DNA from 4 places in the Mesobacillus thioparans genome. Region 1 is predicted to be linked to each of the others. Evidence: riboswitches for the same ligand, from Rfam matches in the RefSeq annotation. Region 1 holds a riboswitch; each other region holds the start of a gene.
The links. A riboswitch is a leader RNA that binds a small molecule or an ion and turns the genes downstream of it on or off. The one in region 1 is predicted to bind thiamine pyrophosphate.
Positions count from the first base shown of each region.

Region 2: it holds a riboswitch for thiamine pyrophosphate, as region 1 does, so the genes downstream of both, ACNAZ4_RS17075 (ATP-binding cassette domain-containing protein) here and thiT (energy-coupled thiamine transporter ThiT) in region 1, are expected to answer to the same signal.
Region 3: it holds a riboswitch for thiamine pyrophosphate, as region 1 does, so the genes downstream of both, tenA (thiaminase II) here and thiT (energy-coupled thiamine transporter ThiT) in region 1, are expected to answer to the same signal.
Region 4: it holds a riboswitch for thiamine pyrophosphate, as region 1 does, so the genes downstream of both, ACNAZ4_RS23300 (3-oxoacyl-ACP reductase) here and thiT (energy-coupled thiamine transporter ThiT) in region 1, are expected to answer to the same signal.

Region 1 covers NZ_CBCSFH010000001.1:798,998-802,206, forward strand. Annotated here, with positions in the region: gene feoB (ferrous iron transport protein B) at 1-676, opposite strand, end outside; gene ACNAZ4_RS04040 (FeoA family protein) at 676-900, opposite strand; gene thiT (energy-coupled thiamine transporter ThiT) at 1,175-1,771, opposite strand; TPP riboswitch at 1,880-1,987, opposite strand; gene ACNAZ4_RS04050 (histidine kinase N-terminal domain-containing protein) at 2,223-3,209, shown strand, end outside.
Region 2 covers NZ_CBCSFH010000011.1:57,495-60,703, reverse strand. Annotated here, with positions in the region: gene ACNAZ4_RS17085 (c-type cytochrome) at 1-311, shown strand, start outside; gene ACNAZ4_RS17080 (energy-coupling factor transporter transmembrane component T family protein) at 356-1,132, opposite strand; gene ACNAZ4_RS17075 (ATP-binding cassette domain-containing protein) at 1,122-1,520, opposite strand; TPP riboswitch at 1,571-1,669, opposite strand; gene ACNAZ4_RS17070 (hypothetical protein) at 1,740-1,988, opposite strand; gene ACNAZ4_RS17065 (hypothetical protein) at 2,240-2,428, shown strand; gene ACNAZ4_RS17060 (hypothetical protein) at 2,554-2,796, shown strand; gene ACNAZ4_RS17055 (hypothetical protein) at 2,894-3,043, opposite strand.
Region 3 covers NZ_CBCSFH010000006.1:223,620-226,828, forward strand. Annotated here, with positions in the region: gene trxB (thioredoxin-disulfide reductase) at 323-1,273, opposite strand; TPP riboswitch at 1,568-1,676, shown strand; gene tenA (thiaminase II) at 1,800-2,489, shown strand; gene ACNAZ4_RS12465 (ECF transporter S component) at 2,517-3,095, shown strand; gene ACNAZ4_RS12470 (ABC transporter ATP-binding protein) at 3,109-3,209, shown strand, end outside.
Region 4 covers NZ_CBCSFH010000025.1:5,029-8,237, forward strand. Annotated here, with positions in the region: gene thiM (hydroxyethylthiazole kinase) at 1-336, opposite strand, end outside; gene ACNAZ4_RS23300 (3-oxoacyl-ACP reductase) at 390-1,151, opposite strand; TPP riboswitch at 1,226-1,335, opposite strand; gene ACNAZ4_RS23305 (hypothetical protein) at 1,393-1,548, opposite strand; gene ACNAZ4_RS23310 (hypothetical protein) at 1,541-1,678, opposite strand; gene pepT (peptidase T) at 1,811-3,043, shown strand.

The sequences.
Region 1 (3,209 bases):
CAGAGGCGACAAGTGATTCAATTTCATCCAATGGCAAATAGCCAGTCAGGTAGTTTTTAACATAAGGATTTCCTTCAAACAGCTGAAGGGCTAGCCAGCGAACAGGATGCCGAGTCCTTCCATTCAACTTCTTCCCAAGCTGAAGGATGCCCTCTTCTATCGCTTTTCCATAATACACAAGGTTAGGCTTGCCAGAACCCTTGACTTCTCCTGTCACAAGCTTAGCAAGTTCGTTACAGCCCTTGCCTGATCTTGCCACGACAGGAGCAACATGTACTCCCAATGATTCTGACAACCTATCAATATCAATTTGGATGCCCCTGTTTTTTGCCACGTCCAGCATATTCAATCCGACTGTAATTGGTGCGCCGTATTCCAGCAGCTGCAATGTCAGGTGCAAGTTCCGCCTTAATTGAGACGCATCCAGGATATTCAACAGTTTCTCGAATGATTCCTCCAGGAAGAAATTCGTTACCACCCCTTCATCCTTAGACAATGGATTGAGGGTATACACTCCAGGTAAATCAATCAGCTGGTCTTTTCCGTTCTTGAAAAGGCCAACTTTCTTTTCGACCGTTACTCCGCTCCAGTTGCCAACATATTCATATGAACCTGTTAAGTTATTGAATAATGAAGTTTTACCGGTATTCGGATTGCCGATAAGCGCAATGTTCATCATACTCGCTCCACTTCGATCCGTAAGGCTTCCTTGCGGCGGATACCGATGCATTGGCCGCATGATTCCACCATGACCGGGCCCCCAAAAGGAAGAATGCATTTTATGCACACTTCTGATCCTTCAGCAATCCCGAAATCAAGCAATCTTCTTCTGACAAATTTGTCAGTTCCAGCAATATTCATGATCCGGCCTTTTTCACCAGTCTTTAAATTTCCCAGCATAGCCATCACCTTTTTTTTTAGTTTCTTAGATTCATTTTACCAGAATATCATTGATATTGGTTTACTAATTGAGAATGATTATCTTTATTTAAACAGTTTATCATCTCTTTCACTGTGACATAAATCACAAAAAGCCGTTTTCGCAGAGGTAAATTCAGCAAACTCCATAGAATTGACAATTTTTCTCGATTAAAGATCCAACCTCATTATATACCATATATGGTATAATTGAGGTATTAAAAAGAGAGCTGAACATTGCCAGCTCTCCTGGGTATCACATTTTATTGCTTGCAAGAGTTGATTTGACCATCCTCGACGGAGCATAGCCGATGACAAGAACGATGATAATTGCACTTAAAATCATGCTTGGAATCATATAGGTTCCGTTATAGATGAGTGAATATAGCCAAGCCGGCTGTCCTTCTGGAGCCCATACTCCGAAAAAGACCCATCCGGAAAAGAAATGAGCGATAAAGCGAAGCAGGCTTCCAATGAATGTACCCGCTATGATCAAGCCAATCCATTTCTTCTTATTTCCATTCTTGATGCTCTCTTGGATCTGTTTTGCAAAAATACCGGCAACTCCTAATACAGTGAAGGCCACCAAATAATCGATGATCCCCTGGACAGGATGGAATATTTGCGAGAAGCCGAGGATGAATTGCAATAGTCCCAGCAGCAAACCGGTGATTGCCCCACCTTTGATTCCCCAGCGGAATGCCATCAGGAATACCGGCACCATCGCGATGGATACCGAACCTCCTTGCGGCCAGATTCTCGAAAATAAAAATCCCGAGAATAAATCCAGCAAATAAGCCAGTGCGGAAAATACGGCAATTTCCACTAAAAAGAGAGTTTGTTTTTGTTTCATGTTTTGTTCCTCCTTCTTTTCAGAATGAGGTCCGTTTCTAACACGCCTTTTCTGCTTCAGAAACAAAAAAAGCAATCAGGGGATCGATATAGGATTCCCATGATTGCTTTCCTATCGCATCCACATTCCTTCGCTAGCATTAACTAACAGGTTCAAAGGGTAAGAACTCGGCCGCTCACTCTCAGCTGCACTTTGGCAGCTCCCCTTGTGGTTATTATTTAGTTTCTACACTATGAATATACTACTTCTTCGCAGTAATCACAAGTCAAACATTCTGACCCCCTTTCCATGTCGAAGAAGAATAGACAAATTTCACCTGAAATATCGGTCTTTTGTCACGTTTTTGACTATTCGACGCTTTTCTGCGGATGTTCTTATTTTTCGACAAAGGGATTTCTCTCTTCACCTCGAATCTTTAATACCGAAAAGAAAAACTGGGGGACTTAATAAAATGCTGCCAATTACGGATAACCGTTTGCTTAGCTTCCTGACTAGTGAAAGGGAACAACTCATTGCCGACTGGACTGTTGAAATCATCGTCTCGGAAGATGATCCATATAAAGAAAAAATAACCAAGAATGCTGAGAAAATGTATGGAATCATTCTCTCTGTCTTCTCCAAGACAAATGAAGATTTGGAAGAGCATCTCCAAAAACTCGCTTTCATGGTAGGAGAGGAACGCGTACGGGCTGACATCAATATTGGCGATTTTGTCTACAATGTCAATTCAGGGCGCTCCGTACTCTACAAGCATCTGCACAAATTGAATATGGAGTGGGATGAGATGCAGGAGTCCATCAACCGGATCAATTACTGTTTCGACACCTTCCTGTATTACGCTGTATCCTATTACAATGAACAGAAAAACAAGATCATCGAAGAAAAAAACCAATTCATCGATTCGACACATAAGGACCGGCTGACATTGCTCGGCCAGATGACATCAAGTTTTATCCATGAATTTCGCAATCCCCTGACTTCCATCCAGGGATTTATCCAGTTATTGAGATCCGAGCATGAAGATATGAAGTATCTTGATATCATATCCAGCGAGCTTGACCAACTCAATTTCCGGATTTCACAATTTCTGCTTCTTTCTAAAAAAGAACTCATTGGAAAGGAAAAATCTCTTTTCTCATTGAACCGAATGATTGATGAGGTCCTAAATTTCCTGTATCCCAGCATCCTCGATACCAATGTACGGATTGTCAAGGAAGTAGTCGATGATATGGACTTATATGGATATGCAGATGAAATCAGACAAGTACTGATCAATATCATTTTTAATGCGATTGATGTACTTAGCCAGTACCGCGATGACCCTAAAATTGAAATAAAGGGATTTTTCGTAAATGATACCCATATAAAAATCGAAATTTCCAATAATGGACCGGTCATTCCCGACCAGCTGCTGAAAACGATTTTCGAGCCTTTCGTG
Region 2 (3,209 bases), on a different contig from region 1:
CTGGTTCTAACACGGGACCTGCTGTCTGGGGTGAGAATTCCTTCAATGATGGAGCCGGAATGTCGCGGCTGACAAAAATGGCGGGATATGTCCAGAAGAATATGCCTAAGGGACAGGGAGGCACATTGACTGACCAACAGGCAATCGATGTAGCGTCGTACATCCTGTCGCACGAAAGACCTGAGTTCAAAGGACATGAAGGAGACTGGCCAAAGGGCGGCAGACCAGCAGATATCATGAATAAAGAAAAACGGGAGCAAGTCAAAAACGGTACAATTGATTGGGAAGAACTGGTTACAATAAAGAAATAAGGACAAAATCCAACCCAGCGCCTTTAAGAAGGTGCTGGGTTTATTCATAGCTGTCCATTATAAAAATTCAGAGAGCCGAGCAGGAACGAAATATACACGCTGATGAATACGATGCTGACGAGCAAACAGCAAAGCAGCCAGTCTATTTTTGTGATGGTGATGACATGATAAAAATCCCTGTTTTTTTCACCTGTAAAACCTTTTGACTCCATCGCCGTGGCAGTTCTCTCCGCTTTTCTGATTCCGCTTGCCAGCAAAGGTATGGTAAACTCCCTGACTTGCCTGAATTTATCCATGAATGTTCTTGATCTCCCGGCTCCTCGGACACGATGTGCATTTCTGATAATCTCAAACTCTTCTTTTATCAATGGCAGGATTTGATAACCAGCCATGATTGAATAAGCGATTTTAGGCGAAAGCCTGCATTGCTGCATCAAGCTGTGAAGAAAGCTGATTGGATTAGTTGTCAATACAAATAAAAGTGATAGCGATGCAAAACTCAATATCCTCAGTCCCAATGCAAAACTTCGCAATAATCCCTCAGAAGTGATAGAGATGAAATGCCATTGCAAGATTAGAGTGTCTCCAGGGGCAGTTCTTGGAAACAATAGGGATGACCAGACATAGACGATCCCCATAAAAACGAAAGGGGAGAATAGCAGAATCCATCTCTTAAAGCTGACTTTGCCAAATACAAAAGTGACGGTTATCGTTAAAAGAATACTGATCATTGGAGTGACGGGATCAAAAAACACGGATAGGATGACGATGCTGACCAGAATGCTAAAAGCCTTCAAGCTGGGATTCATGTTATTTAGCAAGATAACTACCTTCCGCTAACAACTCCAGTTCTTTGATGAACGGAAGCCTTAGGTTCGCCTGGGCCAAAAGATCTGTCCGTTCCCAGAGCAGATGGGGAGACTCGTAAAATATCATCTTTCCGCCGTCCATCACCAATACTTTATCAGCATGCTGCTCGATGATATCCATATCATGGGTGATCATGATGATACATCCGGTTCCGGGAAGAGACCTTTTAATGAGCTCGATCAGTTCTATCGCTGTATTGGCATCCTGGCCAAATGTCGGTTCGTCAAGGATCATCACTTCCTGTCCGTTGACCAGCATCGTTGCTACACTCAATCTCCGCTTTTGTCCCTGGCTTAATGAAAAGGGGTGGCTGTGTTCAAGGAAAACAAAAAACTGCATCCAGCGTGTTGGATGCAGTCGAATGCTATCGCTTTAAAAAAATGGAACGATGAGCTTCTCCCGCACTTCCTCACGCTGGTATTATCCAGATCGAGTAATAAGGGTCAGAACAAAGTTCCTCTCAGCAAAAAGCTCCCCTAGTGCAAAAAATCTATGCAGTTGTTGTTTCCAAAATCATCTTAAAGTAAATGTTCAGAATTGTAAATGGTTAATTTCGAATCATTTTGAATCATGAGGAAAAGCTTTTCTAAGGCGGTATCCATCCAAAGTCCCCATTTCGCTGTTCAGAAGCAATTCCATCTCCTCCAGTGCGCTTTTAGTGACAACAGGGTCGTTCATCCCCCAATTAACTGTATAAACGAAATAATAATCCTTGATTTTGCGAAACACAACAACAGAGTTCGGGAAGATATCAAAATATGCTTTGATATTATATCTTTTTGTATACGACCATCTTGTCAGTTTCATAGTCTATCTCCATTTTTTTATCCTAGTCCTATTTGTAGTGAATGTTAAATGTATTTATTTATAAGATACCCCTGGCAGATGGGGCAGAAACGGATTCTTGGAACTACATGGTGTCTAAAACAGGAGGTATATGCTAAAATAGAGGGCGTTGCATTATAAGTAGCGACATATATCTACATAATATCAGATTGCTAGCAGATGGATAGATAGGTATTTTTTGAGTCATAAGAATTTGGAGGGAAGCCAGCTCTATGAATGAAGCCCAGAGGATTCAATTGAACGTCAGGGTCTCCAGGGAAACCTCGGACAAACTTGATGAAATTGTAGAATACTATCAAGAAAATACAAAAATCGGCAGAATCTACAAAGGTGATGTTTTGACAGATATCATCGAAAAATCATATGAAATCATGCTCAAACAAAAGAGGCTGAATAGATAAAAAAAGTATGACAAATTGTCAATAAGTAAATGTGGCAAAATAATGAACAAAACAGTTGCGCTAATCAATAATTAGTCGTATTATTTAAATAATCTGAATAATAAACGATAAGGTGGTTATTGGTTATGATGCGTATGGCAATTGCAGGTGTAGCCGGCTTTGTCCTTGTGTTCATTGAATCATATATTGTCATGGTCCTTAAACAGTATGAAGCGATTGACTTTGGAGGGATTGCCCCATTTGTCAGTGTCTGGACAATGAATTTCTTCCTTGTTTTCTCAATCTTGACTCATATTAAATTTTGGTATGAAGACCGTGAAGCTCAGCGGGAAGAAGAAGCTGCAGAAAGAGACAGATTCATCAATTAAAAAGGGTGTATTACACTCCCATCGAAATGCAACCTTCAGTGAGAAAACAGCGATTTATAAAGACGGAGAAAGGCAGACTTGCCTTTCTCTTTTTTTATTATTTTTCTCCTTCTTCAAAACGGTCACGTTCTGCATCTTCAGCGGCAATCCTTAATTCCTGGAAAAAAAGCTGGTCATTGCAAACCATGCTGTGCTCAAGTTCATTTCCGGATTCCATTTTATTCAGGTTATCACGTTCTTTTTCCATTTGTCAGTTCCTCCTTAGTTCATTCTTCTCCATGTTTACTTTCCCTTATCAGCAAAAATCATGCAGATATAGCTTCATTTTCAAAGTATTTTCCCGGTAATGATATTTATGCGGAAATTTTCATTTTCTATTACAGGATGAGGAAGACTACCACAAAAGGAGCAAA
Region 3 (3,209 bases), on a different contig from region 1:
GTGGACTAGTTTTCGTGAGGTGTAATGATTATACGCCGCAAAAATTTCCCAATATCAAAAGGTGTTATATTCGCTTGCAACAGCCTGTTTCATTTTTATGTATAAAAAAAGAGCACAGGATAACCTGTGCCGTCAAAGGATTATATTTTTAAAAGGGGGTCAATTTCTATTTCTATAATACCCCACGATTGTTTCACTACTGTTACAGAAGAATTAATAAATAATTACTTTTTGTTAATTTATGCCGCAGTGTGATGTTTTTACCATTTAGAAGGAAAATAAAAGCCCGCCGATTCATTGCGGCGGGCCTGTCAATTGTATGTTAAGCGTTCGCTTTCAGTTCCTCGATCAATTCTTCAACATAATGCTGGGCGTTTTGAGCAGCGATACTTCCGTCGCCTGTTGCTGTCACGATTTGGCGCAGTGTTTTTTCACGGATGTCGCCAGCTGCGAAAATGCCAGGGACTTTCGTTTCCATCTGTTCGTTCGTTTCGATATAGCCACTGCTGTTTGTGATTCCGAGGCTTTCGAACGGCTTTGTCAATGGAACCATTCCGATGTAGATGAATATGCCATCAGCCGGGAACTCCTGTTCAGCGCCATCTTGTGTCGATACAAGAGTCACGCTGCCTACTTTGCCATCTTTGTCATTGATTTGCTTGACTGTATGGTTCCAGATGAAATCAATTTTGTCATTGGCAAAGGCGCGGTCCTGAAGGATTTTTTGCGCACGAAGCTCGTCACGACGGTGAACGATCGTCACTTTTGAAGCAAAGCGAGTCAGGTAAACACCCTCTTCAACAGCGGAGTCTCCGCCGCCGACGACAACAAGTTCTCTGTTTTTAAAGAATGCGCCATCACAAACCGCACAGTAGGAAACGCCGCGGCCGCCAAGCTCCTGCTCGCCAGGGATGCCAATCTTCTTGTACTCCGCACCAGCCGAAATGATGATCGAGCGGGCTTTGTATTCCTTGTTGCCAGCCTTGATGGTTTTATATTCCTTGCCATCGATGACTTCTTTCACATCACCGTATGCATATTCTGCTCCGAATTTTTTCGCATGGTCAAACATTTTAGTTGAAAGCTCTGGCCCAAGAATGTGGTCAAAGCCTGGATAGTTCTCAACTTCTTCTGTATTCGCCATCTGGCCGCCCGGCACGCCGCGCTCAAGCATCAGTGTCGACAAGTTCGCGCGTGAAGTATAAACTGCAGCCGTCATTCCTGCCGGTCCGGCACCGATGATGATGACGTCATAAATTTTCTCTTCTGACATGGTGTACAACTCCTTTGAATATCATAATCCGCTAATTTCCGTAATCCATTCGGAAATAGTATTTCCTGCATAAACATATCCTATAAAACAAGAAGCATATAGTCCAAAAATATGCTTGACGGGGTAACAGGTTCCCTGGATTTACGAAATTACTTAAAACGGGCTTTATACCAATAAGATTCTCATTTTTTATGAATATTGAGGACTGGTTTACGGACAAGGGGCCTGAAGAAATATTGACAATTTTGTGAAGAATGTTATGATAATTCACAGAAAATAAATTCAATAGAAATTTTTACCTGCTAGGGGAGCCTTTGGTTAAGGCTGAGATTAAAGTGAAACTTTAAGACCCTTTGAACCTGATCTGGATCATACCAGCGTAGGGAAGTGGAGTATCTGGAGCGGTATGCTTTTATTTTACTGCCAATACAGCCACTTTCTGCCTGCAGAAAGTGGCTTTTTTATTGGAAAAAATCAGCATCCTAAGCCGGCAGGATGCTGAAAAATCACTTACCAGGAGGTTGTTATGTCTACTTTTACACAGATGATCCGTCAAGAAGCAAGTGCAATTTGGGAAGCAAACCTGCACCATCCATTCGTTCAAGGAATTGCAAAAGGAACCTTGCCGATTGAAAACTTTCGTTACTATGTCTTGCAGGATTCCTATTACCTATCTCATTTTGCCCGCATCCAGGCCATTGCCGCTTCAAGGGCCGAGGAATTATCCATTACGGCAAAAATGGCTGCCCATGCACAGGGTACTTACCAGGCTGAGCTGAGCTTGCATGAAGGATTCATGGGCCAGCTCGGAGTTACCAAGGAAGAACTCCAAAGCTTCAGGCCAGCACCCACTGCATATGCCTATACCTCCCATCTTTACAGGGTGGCCGCATCAGGAAGCCTGGGGGAAATCATCGCCGCCCTCCTTCCCTGTTACTGGATTTATTACGAAATTGGAGAGAGGATGAAGCACGCGGCCCCAGGGACACCTATATACCAGGAATGGATTGGCGCGTACGGAAGTGACTGGTTTAGTGAACTGGTAAACGAGCAGCTCAGTCTTCTTGATTCCATCTCCGAAAGTGCATCTGAAAAAGAAAAAGAAAAGATGAAGCAGCACTTTTTATACAGCTGCCATTATGAGCTTAAGTTCTGGGAAATGGCCAGCACGCTTGAAGGCTGGTCAATAAACAATAATAAAACGGCTGTCCAGTAAGCTGGAAATCAGCAAGGGAGAAGAAAAATGTCCAGATTAAAATTAACAGATATTTTAGTTACCGTCGTCATTTCCATTGCATTTGGCCTTGTCTATAAAATTTGGGGGCCTCTCTACTATGCGCTGAAACCGCTGGGGTTCCATCTTGATCAATTCATCTATGGAATGTGGTTCATCGCTGCCATTGTCGCGTTTCTCGTAATCCGCAAGCCTGGTGTGGCCCTGCTTGCCGAGGTGGCCGCTTCATCTGGGGAATTCCTGATGGGCTCTGAATGGGGGCTTGAGGTACTGATCTATGGCTTTATCCAGGGATTGTTTGCGGAATTGGTTTTGATGGCTTTTGGTTATAAGCGATCCGGAGTGATTGTTGTAAGCCTTGCCAGTATAGCAGCATGCACAGGTTCATTGATGATGGACTTTTACAAAGGATATATCGAAGACCTGGCCGCATGGAACCTTGCGTTATTGATTTCCATGAGAGCTGCTGGTTCCATTGTGTTCTCCGGTCTGCTGGCACTGGGAATTGCAAGAGCCCTTGAGCGAACAGGCGTTACAAAAATCCTTAGGCCCGCTTCTCAAGATGACTTTGATACTTTGAGCCAATAACAGGAGTGATTGGATGCCAATAATATCTTCATTTGAAAAGCTGAGACTAAAGTTTCCTGGCACGAAAAAACTTCTTTTCGAGGATTTGTCCTTATCATTTAAAAAAGGAGAAAA
Region 4 (3,209 bases), on a different contig from region 1:
CATCAGCCTTCTTGCCGTTTCCGTCCGATAAGCAGTCGCCCCTGCACCGACCGGATCAAGAATGACTGGTACTCCCTGCTCATTTGCCGCTTTGCCGGCAATCAACATCGACTGTACGACTTCAGGCTGCAACGTTCCAATATTCAGTACAAGGCTACCCGCCATGCCTGCCATTTCGGCAACTTCTTCATGTGCATAGGCCATAACCGGAGATGCTCCCAACGCCAGCAAAGCATTGGCAGTAAAATTGGTTACCACAACATTGGTAATGTTATGGACGAGCGGATTCTCCCTGCGGACCTTTTCTAGCAAACCAGCAATCTCTCTTTTATCCATTCCAATTCCTCCTTCATCCTCATGCCGCCGTCTACGACCAGAATTCCTTTTATTTAGTCCATCACCAGACCGCCATCTACGACCAGATTTTGTCCGTTAACCGCGCGTGCCCATGGAGAGGCAAAGAACAAGATCGAGTCTGCAACTTCTGCCGGGTCTGTCACTTTACGAAGCGGTGTTGACGATTCGATGAGCTGGAATACTTCCTCCGAAGTAGCAGAGCTAGCATCCGTCATTTTGAGCAATCCGCCAGAAACCATATTGACAGTTACGCCGTACTTGCCAAGATCATTAGCCATATTCCTTGTGAATCCCAGCAAAGCTGCCTTGCTTGTTGTATAGTCATGATAGGCGACAACCGGGTTCTGGAACAGGTTCGTGCCAATGTTGACGATTCTCCCAAATTTCACTTCTTTCATATCCGGCAGTCCCGACTGGATGGTATTCAATGCACCGCGAACCGCTCCTTCAAGCTGCTGGTGATAATCTTCCCACCCAACTGCGAATGCATCCTTATTCGCGATAGGGTCAAACTTGAAATTGACAAGAGCATTATTCACGATGGTCGTAATCGGTGCCCCGAAATGTTCTTTTGCCAACCTGAATATGCTTTGGACCTGTGCTGGATCTCGTACATCCGCTCTGAGTGCAAGGGCATTTTCGCCAATGGTTTCTGTCAGAACCTTTGCCTTTTCTTCATTCTTAAAATAGTTGATGACAACTTTTGCACCTTCCCTCGCAAAAGCTTTGACCGTTTCTGCACCAAGTCCACGGCTTCCTCCGGTTACTAAAACAATTTGATCTTTTAATTCCATTTGTTTAAACCTCCTTAAAATATAAAAAAGCCAGATCCAAATAATGGACCTGGCTTAAAAGCATAGTAAGAAAACTTTCTCTCACACTACTTTCCTACGCTGGTATTACCCAGATCAGGTCCGAAGGGTTAAAAGACTTAGCGTCTTCCTCTCAGCCCGCAGCAGGGCACCCCTAGTAGTTCATCGAATATTCAGTTGTCTTTATCCTAGCCTTAACTCTTATATATGTAAAGAGTAAAGTTCATATTCTGCGATTTTTCAATTCTTCCCGGATTCCTTTTAACAGTTCGAGCTGCTGGTCCTGCTTATCAATTATTCTGGCAGTCATTTTCTGCAAGGTGATCGTAATCGACCAGAGTGACAGCATCAAAACAATGACGACGCCAAGATCAATCATCTTTCTTTTTCCCTTCGGTTAAGTCGTCATATGGTGTGTAGTTGTTGCTCGGCAATTTACCGGAACGGATCACCTTGAAAATCAAATAAAACACGACAAACAGTACAATGAACGTGAAAACATATCCCATACTGTCCAGCCTCCTTTACTTTATTATACAATAATCCCGATACAAAAAATGGAATTTTCATTCTTTTTAAAATGGTGTTCGGGACAATCTGTGCTAATATGAAAATATACATAGTAATGGGAGATGAAAGCAATGAAAAACGAGATAATCGAGAGGTTCACATCTTATGTGAAAGTAGACACGCAGTCTAATGAAAACAGTGAAACTACTCCATCGACAGAAGGCCAGTTCACCCTTGCCAATATGCTTGTCGAGGAGTTGAAGACAATCGGCATGGAGGAAGTCACAATCGACGAGAATGGTTATGTGATGGCGACACTTCCCGCCAATACCGATAAGGACGTACCAACAATCGGCTTCCTTGCCCACGTTGATACAGCCACTGATTTTACCGGCAAAAATGTCAATCCGCAGGTTGTCGAAAACTTCGATGGCAGCCAGATCATCCTGAATAAGGAGCAGAATATCATCCTGTCGCCAGCTGATTTTCCTGAACTGCCTCAGTACAAAGGCCACACATTGATTACAACAGATGGTACGACTCTTCTCGGTGCCGACAACAAGGCCGGAATCGCTGAGATCATGACAGCGATGGCTTATTTGATCAACCACCCTGAAATCAATCATGGAAAAATCCGTGTCGCTTTCACTCCTGATGAGGAAATCGGCAGAGGACCACATAAATTCGATGTTGAGGCATTCAATGCAAAATTCGCTTATACAGTGGATGGCGGACCGCTTGGCGAGCTGGAATATGAAAGCTTCAACGCAGCAAGTGCAAAAGTGACTTTTAAAGGAAAGAATGTCCACCCCGGAACAGCAAAAGGCAAAATGGTGAACTCCGCCAAAATCGCGATGGAATTCAATAGCAAGCTTCCTGCCGGAGAAGCACCTGAGCACACAGAAGGATATGAAGGCTTCTTCCACCTTAGCTCGATTAATGGGGATGTCGAGGAGACGACGCTGAGCTATATCATCCGTGACTTTGACCGTGAAAGGTTCCAGGCACGCAAGGACTTGATGCAGAAAATCACCAATGAGCTGAAGCTTACTTACGGAGAAACCCGCGTTCAACTTGAAATGAATGATCAGTACTACAATATGAAGGATAAAATCGAACCGGTAAAGGAAATCGTCGACATCGTCTATGAAGCGATGGAAAACCTCGGCATCAAGCCAATCGTCAAACCAATCCGCGGCGGTACTGATGGTTCGCAGCTGAGCTATATGGGACTGCCGACTCCGAATATTTTTACCGGCGGCGAGAACTTCCACGGCAGGTTCGAATATATCTCTGTGGATAATATGGTGAAATCTGTTGAGACAATCTTAGAAATCGCGAAACTACTTGAAGCGAAAGCGTAAGAAATTACACCAAGAAGCCAGATTCCCGAACCAATAGGAATCTGGCTTTTTTGCATGGGCGACATAACCCGAAATCAGCCTCAGGTCCCATCCGAATATAAAGCCGTGGTGCATTGGGAAAAGGAATGTTTTGCCTTAATCTGAATATAGAATGAAACGGAGAGGT